Regions from separate parts of the Streptomyces sp. NPDC001599 genome, predicted to be linked through region 2. Evidence: riboswitches for the same ligand, from Rfam matches in the RefSeq annotation. Region 2 holds a riboswitch; the other holds the start of a gene.

Region 1 (3,515 bases), on a different contig from region 2:
TGTGGTTCCTTCCCCACCCGGCCTGCGGGCCTCACCGACCCGGTCCTTCGTTGTCACTCTCACCTTCAGAGTGCTAACGCCAATGATTAGCACTCGGCATGGTCGAGTGCAAGCGCCTCTCGGGGATCGGGCCCGGCCGTCAGCCACCCGCGAACAAGGGGGCGAGGGGCATCCGGGCAGGCCGAAGGGCCCGTACCCAGCGGGTACGGGCCCTTCGGATGAAGACCGGGTTGCGGTGGCCGCGCGTCTCAGGCGCTGAGGCGAACCATGTCGGCCTGCGGGCCCTTCTGACCCTGCGAGATCTCGAACTCGACCCGCTGGCCTTCTTCGAGGGTGCGGTAGCCGTCCATCTGAATCGCGCTGTAGTGGACGAAAACATCCGCACCACCGTCGACCGCGATGAAGCCGTACCCCTTCTCCGCGTTGAACCACTTGACGGTGCCCTGAGCCATGCCTAACTCCCCTATTACTGGCCCTTGCACAGATCCGCACTTCGCGGACCCGGGTCAGACCTCGCCCCCTCACGACTGGGGGCGTGCGCCGGAACGCGTCGACCGCGGCTGAATGTATCTGTCCAACTGCCGTCTGCAACAGGTCAATCGGACGAGAAATCTGGACGCACCCGGTCCGGAATGTGGCGAGAATTCGCCTGAATTCGGGTCAAGTCGGGTCACGCAAAGAGAACAAAAGCCGCAGAATACGCTCGCACTTTGGCTACTTCTTGTCGGGCGGGCGGCAGGAATTAACGGTTCCCGTTGTGCCGATCGGGAGCGCGTTCCCCAACTCTACCGCGCTCAACCACATGGAATTGCCCCCTCCGTTTCTCTTACGGAGAGGGCAATACGCACTACAAGGTGTATCTGCGGTGGATCAGTCCCGCATCGGTGACCGCGTCAGCCGCCGGCCACCGCCGGGATGATCGAGACGCCCGCGCCGTCCGGCGTCGCGGTCTGAAGGCCCTGCTCGAAGCGGACGTCGTCGTCGTTGACGTAGACGTTGACGAAGCGGCGCAGCTTGCCCTGGTCGTCCAGGACGCGGGCGGCGATGCCGGTGTGGTTCTTCTCCAGGTCGGAGATGACCTCCCCGAGGTTGGCACCGTCGGCACTCACCTCGGCCTTGCCGCCGGTGTAGGTGCGCAGGATGGTCGGGATGCGAACGGTCACGCTCATGCGAGGCCAGCCTCTCGGAAGGAGTCCAGGTTCGGGCGGATGGTGGCGGTGAGGCCGGTGCCGGCCACCGCGTCGAGGGTCTTCAGTCCGTCGCCGGTGTTGAGGACGACGGTGGTGAGCGACGGGTCGAGGACGCCGTTCTCGATCAGCTTCTTCGTGACGCCGACCGTCACGCCGCCCGCCGTCTCCGCGAAGATGCCCTCGGTACGGGCGAGCAGCTTGATCGCGTCCACGACCTGCTCGTCGGTCACGTCCTCCACCGCGCCGCCGGTGCGGCGGGCGATGTCGAGGACGTAGGGGCCGTCGGCCGGGTTGCCGATGGCCAGCGACTTGGCGATGGTGTTCGGCTTCTGCGGGCGGACCACGTCGTGACCGGCCTTGAACGCCGTGGAGACCGGCGAGCAGCCCTCGGCCTGCGCGCCGAAGATCTTGTACGGCCGGTCCTCGACCAGACCCAGCTCGATCAGTTCCTTGAGCCCCTTGTCGATCTTCGTCAGCTGGGAGCCGGAGGCGATCGGCACGACGATCTGGTCGGGCAGCCGCCAGCCGAGCTGCTCGCAGATCTCGTACGCGAGGGTCTTGGAGCCCTCGGCGTAGTAGGGGCGCAGGTTGACGTTGACGAAGCCCCAGCCCTCGCCGGCCGGGTCGCCGATCAGCTCGGAGCAGAAGCGGTTCACGTCGTCGTAGTTGCCCTCGATGCCGACCAGCTCACCGCCGTAGACGGCGGCCATGACGACCTTGCCCTGCTCCAGGTCGTGCGGGATGAACACGCAGGAGCGGAAGCCGGCGCGGGCGGCGGCGGCCCCGACGGCCCCGGCGAGGTTGCCGGTGGAGGAGCAGGACAGGGTGGTGAAGCCGAAGGCGCGGGCGGCCTCGATGGCCTGGGCGACGACGCGGTCCTTGAAGGAGTGCGTGGGGTTGCCGGAGTCGTCCTTGACGTACAGGCCGCCGGTGACGCCCAGTTCGCGGGCCAGGTTGTCGGCCTGGACGAGCTTGGTCCAGCCGGGGTTGATGTTCGGCTTGGTCGCGACGTCGGCCGGGACCGGCAGCAGGGGGGCGTAGCGCCAGATGTTCGCGGGGCCCGCTTCGATGCGCTTACGCAGTTCCTCGGTGTCGTAGGCCGAGTAGTCGTAGGCGATCTCGAGGGGGCCGAAACACTCTTCGCAGGCGAAGACCGGTCCGAGCGGAACCCGGTGGCCGCATTCCCGGCAGCTCAGCGCGGCGGCGGGGCCGAGGTCGACGGCGGCGTCGGTGGGGTTCGTGGAGGTTTCGGCAGTCTGCACAGCCATGGAGGCGAGGCCCTTTCTCCTCATCTTCCTCACGACGCATCTCGCCGTGAGACGGATTTGGCACCTTCCCTAGCCGGGAGCCTCGCCACGTCCGTGTGACAAGAACCGACTGGAGGGTTGCCGGGGCTTCATCGGGCCGTATCCCTCTGCCCCTCTGGATGAGCGGTATGAAGTTGTTTCGCGCTGGTACACGCGGCGACCCCGGCATGCGGTGGCCCCACGCGTTGTTCAAGACTGTAACCGAAGGCCAGGGCGGTCGAGACAGTCGTCCGTACCGCGAGATGGATCACAACGGATCACGAAGGAGACCACGGGACGTGCTGGAAGAAGTCGAGCGCTGGCTGAACGCACGCTCCTGGTCGGCCGCGGACCGGCCGGTCCAGCACCTTCTGGCCGCCAAGCACGCCACCGGGCAGTCGGTGAGCGTGGTGCTTCCCGCCCTGGACGAGGAGGCGACGGTCGGCGACATCGTGTCGGTGATCCGGCGGGAGCTGGTGCTCGCAGTCCCGCTCGTCGACGAGATCGTGGTCGTGGACTCCGGGTCGAGCGACCGTACGTCGGAGGTGGCCGCGGCGGCCGGGGCGCGCGTCGTGCACCGTGACGCGATCCTGCCCCGCATCCCCGCCGTGCCGGGCAAGGGCGAGGTGCTGTGGCGTTCCCTGCTGGTCACCGCCGGGGACATCGTCTGCTTCGTCGACGCGGACCTGCGCGAGTTCTCCGCCGACTTCGTCTCCGGGATCGTGGGCCCGCTGCTCACCGATCCGGAGGTGCACCTCGTCAAGGCCATGTACGACCGCCCGCTGGCCGGGGCGGCCGGGCAGGGCGGCCGGGTCACCGAGCTGATGGCCCGCCCGCTGCTCAACATGCACTGGCCGCAGCTGGCCGGCTTCGTCCAGCCGCTGGGCGGTGAGTACGCGGCCCGCCGCTCGCTGCTCGAACGGCTCCCCTTCCCGGTCGGCTACGGCGTCGAGCTGGGCATGCTGGTCGACGCCCTGCACCTGGTGGGTCTGGACGCGCTCGCGCAGGTCGACGTCGGGGTCCGCGTCCACCGCCACCA
Region 2 (3,515 bases):
TACCAGCCGGCCGAGATCGGCCCGACGGTCGACGAGAACGGCGTCGAGCGCAAGGTGAGCGGCACGCAGAAGCTCCGTGCCAAGCTCAGCGAGTCGTACTACGGCGAGGAGTCGCAGATTCCGAAGCCGACCGTCGAGGAGTACAAGGAGATCACGAGCGGCCACGGCCACCACTGACCCTCCAGCGTCGCCACACCACGGTCGAAGGGCCCCGTTCCGTTCTGCGGACGGGGCCCTTCGCCCTGCCCGGGGCTGGATAGGGTGGGAGCACGATCCCGTCGACGACACACATGATTCAGGAGCGGCTATGAGCGCTGTGACCCCCGCTGGAGGCGACACCACGGCGGACCGCTCCTGGCCCGCCCTGTTGAACGGACTGCTGGACGGCCGCGACCTGAGCGCGGACGACACCGCCTGGGCGCTGGACGTGATCATGCGCGGCGAGGCGACCGACGTGCAGATCGCCGGGTTCGCGGTGGGCCTGCGGTTCAAGGGGGAGACCGTCGAGGAGATCTCCGGGCTTGTCCGCACCATGTACGAACACGCCAACGTGATCGAGGTGCCGGGCAGGACCGTCGACATCGTCGGCACCGGCGGCGACGGCGCCAAGACGGTCAACATCTCCACCATGTCGGCGATCGTCCTGGCCGGCACGGGGGCGAAGGTCGTCAAACACGGCAACCGGGCCGCCTCCTCGGCGTCCGGGGCCTCCGACGTCCTGGAGAAGCTCGGGGTCAACCTGGAGCTGACGCCGCAGCGGGTGGCGGAGGTCGCCGAGGAAGCCGGCATCACCTTCTGCTTCGCCGTGAAGTTCCACCCGGCGCTGCGCCACGTGGCGACGGCCCGCGGTCAGCTCGGCATCCGTACGGTGTTCAACTTCCTGGGTCCGCTGACCAACCCCGCCCGGGTGAAGGCCCAGGCGGTCGGGGTCGCCCACGCCCGGATGGCACCGATCGTCGCCGGTGTCTTCGCCGAGCGCGGCCACTCGTCGCTGGTCTTCCGCGGCGACGACGGACTCGACGAGCTGACCACGACCTCCACCTCCCGGGTCTGGGTCGTGCGCGACGGCCGGGTGACCGAGGAGACCTTCGACCCGCGGGACGTCGGGATCGAGCTGGTGCCGGTCGAGGCGCTGCGCGGGGCCGACGCCTCCTACAACGCCGACGTCGCCCGCCGCCTGCTGGCCGGCGAGCAGGGCCCGGTGCGGGACGCGGTCCTGCTGAACTCGGCGGCGGCCCTGGTGGCCCTGGAGCCCGGTGAGGGTCCGCTGGCGGGGCAGCTGCGGGCCGGGATGGACCGGGCGGCCGAGGCGATCGACTCCGGGGCGGCCCGGCGGGTGCTGGAGCGCTGGGTGGCCGTCAGCAACGCCTGAGCGGCAGTACGGCAGGCAGTACGGCAGTACGGCAGGCAGTACATGTGACGTGCGTCCCGCGATCCGGAACCGGGTTGCGGGACGCCGATCATTTCCCCTAGGTTTTTCGACAGGTCATGAGTGACAGTCATGAGGCCCCGGCCGACTGTCCGGCAACCCTCCGTCCGTGGCGGGGTGCCCCGGGTGAGGACCAGGTCGTGGACAGCAAGGTCCACGGCAAGCGCGGACCCCTCGCGGAACCAGGGGTCCTGGGTCGTCCGAGGGAGTCTTCCGTGAACCAGCGAATGCGATAGGGCCGCAGAGCCCCGCCTCCGCACACCCCTTTTCTTCTCTTCACAGCGCCCTGCCGCGCGCTGGTCCTCACGGGAGTCCGCCATGTCCGTACCCACCGCTGTCGCCACCCCGCTGCCCGTCCTCGGCCGGGACGTCACCGTGCCGCTCGTCACCGGCGGTCAGGTCACCTACGCCGCGCTCGACTACGCCGCCAGCGCGCCCGCGCTCCAGCGGGTCTGGGACGACGTGGCCGCCTACGCGCCCTACTACGGCAGTGTGCACCGGGGCGCCGGGTACCTCTCGCAGCTGTCGACCGACCTGTTCGAGAACGCCCGCGGGACCGTCGCCGGGTTCCTCGGCTGCCGGGACGACGACCAGGTCGTCTTCACCCGGTCCACCACCGACTCCCTGAACCTGCTCGCCGCCGCGCTGCCCGCCGACTGCCGGGTCTTCGTCTTCGAGACCGAGCACCACGCCTCGCTGCTGCCCTGGCGCGACGCCGACGTGACCTACCTGGACGCCCCGCGCACGCCCGCGCAGGCCGTCGAGACCCTGGAGCGCGCCCTCGCCGCCCGCGAGCCGTACGGACCCGCCCTGGTCTGCGTCACCGGCGCCTCCAACGTCACCGGCGAGCTGTGGCCGGTGCGGGAACTGGCCGCCGCCGCGCACGCGCACGGCGCCCGGATCGTGCTGGACGCCGCCCAGCTCGCCCCGCACCACCCGGTGAGCGTGCGCGACCTGGACGTGGACTGGGTCGCCTTCTCCGGCCACAAGCTGTACGCGCCCTTCGGCTCCGGCGTGCTGGCCGGGCGGGCCGACTGGCTGCGCGAGGCCGAGCCGTACCTGGCCGGCGGCGGCGCCAGCCGCAGTGTCTCCCGGCGCGCGGACGGCGGCGTGGACGTCCAGTGGCACGACAGCGCCGCCCGCCACGAGGCCGGGTCGCCCAACGTCATCGGCGCCTACGCGATCGCCGCCGCCTGCAAGGCGCTCACCGAGGCCGGGTTCGACACGCTGGTCGCCCGCGAGGAGTACCTGATCCGGACGGTGCGCGAGGGCCTCGCCGAGGTGCCCGAGGTGCGCGTCCTCTCCCTCTTCGGCGACGACGCGCCGCGCGTCGGGGTGCTCTCCTTCGTCGTCGAGGGCTGGAACAGCTCGCACTTCGCCGCCGCGCTCTCCGCCGAGTACGGCATCGGCGTGCGCGACGGCCTGTTCTGCGCCCACCCGCTGGTGCGCACCCTGCTCGGCAGCGACCCGCAGACGCAGGGCGAGTGCGGCGCGCCCGAGGCGGCGCCCGGCGAGAAGTCCCTCAACGCCATCCGCGTCAGCTTCGGCGCGGGCACCCCGGACGAGCACGTGGAGCGGTTCGTGAGCGCCGTCCGGGAGCTGGTGAGCGACGGCGCCCGCTGGAACTACCGCACCGAGGACGGGCGCTGCGTGCCCGACACGACGTCCGGCGACACGGCGTCCGGCGACACGGCGCCGGTGACCGGCACCGCCGCCTGAGCCGTCCCGGCCGGCAACCGGGCCCCCAGCAGCACCATCCGCAACGCCCGTTCCGTGGCCTCGGTGAGAAGCTCGGAGGCGCGCAGCAACGCGTCCGCCAGGGCCATCGGCGCCGGCATGATCCCGTGGCAGGCGTCCACCCCGGGCACGTCGTGCGCGCCCTCGCCGAGCGTGCCCGCCAGGGCGAGGACGGGCCGGCCGGAGAGCTTGGCGCGGCGGGCCACCTCGGCCGGGACCTTGCCGCGCGGCGTCTGGTGGTCCAGGGCGCCCTCGGCGGTGAGCACCAGGTCGGCCCGGGCGAGGCGGGCGTCCAGGTCGAGGTGGCTCAGGAGCACGTCGAAGCGGGGCAGCAGCCGGGCGCCGACGG

The links. Region 2 has a riboswitch for S-adenosylmethionine ahead of ACFYZ3_RS02755 (aminotransferase class V-fold PLP-dependent enzyme). Riboswitches for the same ligand answer to the same signal wherever they lie in the genome.
Region 1: linked by a shared signal. The riboswitch ahead of thrC (threonine synthase) and the one ahead of ACFYZ3_RS02755 (aminotransferase class V-fold PLP-dependent enzyme) in region 2 are both predicted to bind S-adenosylmethionine.

The regions. Positions count from the first base shown of each region.
Region 1 is NZ_JBIAVA010000010.1:38,125-41,639, reverse strand. It holds gene ACFYZ3_RS24735 (cold-shock protein) at 249-452, opposite strand; gene ACFYZ3_RS24730 (MoaD/ThiS family protein) at 894-1,169, opposite strand; gene thrC (threonine synthase) at 1,166-2,458, opposite strand; SAM riboswitch class I at 2,476-2,623, opposite strand; gene ACFYZ3_RS24720 (glucosyl-3-phosphoglycerate synthase) at 2,776-3,515, shown strand, end outside.
Region 2 is NZ_JBIAVA010000001.1:607,050-610,564, forward strand. It holds gene ACFYZ3_RS02745 (cytochrome bc complex cytochrome b subunit) at 1-177, shown strand, start outside; gene trpD (anthranilate phosphoribosyltransferase) at 308-1,372, shown strand; SAM riboswitch class IV at 1,485-1,601, shown strand; gene ACFYZ3_RS02755 (aminotransferase class V-fold PLP-dependent enzyme) at 1,748-3,148, shown strand; gene ACFYZ3_RS02760 (glycerate kinase) at 3,055-3,515, opposite strand, start outside.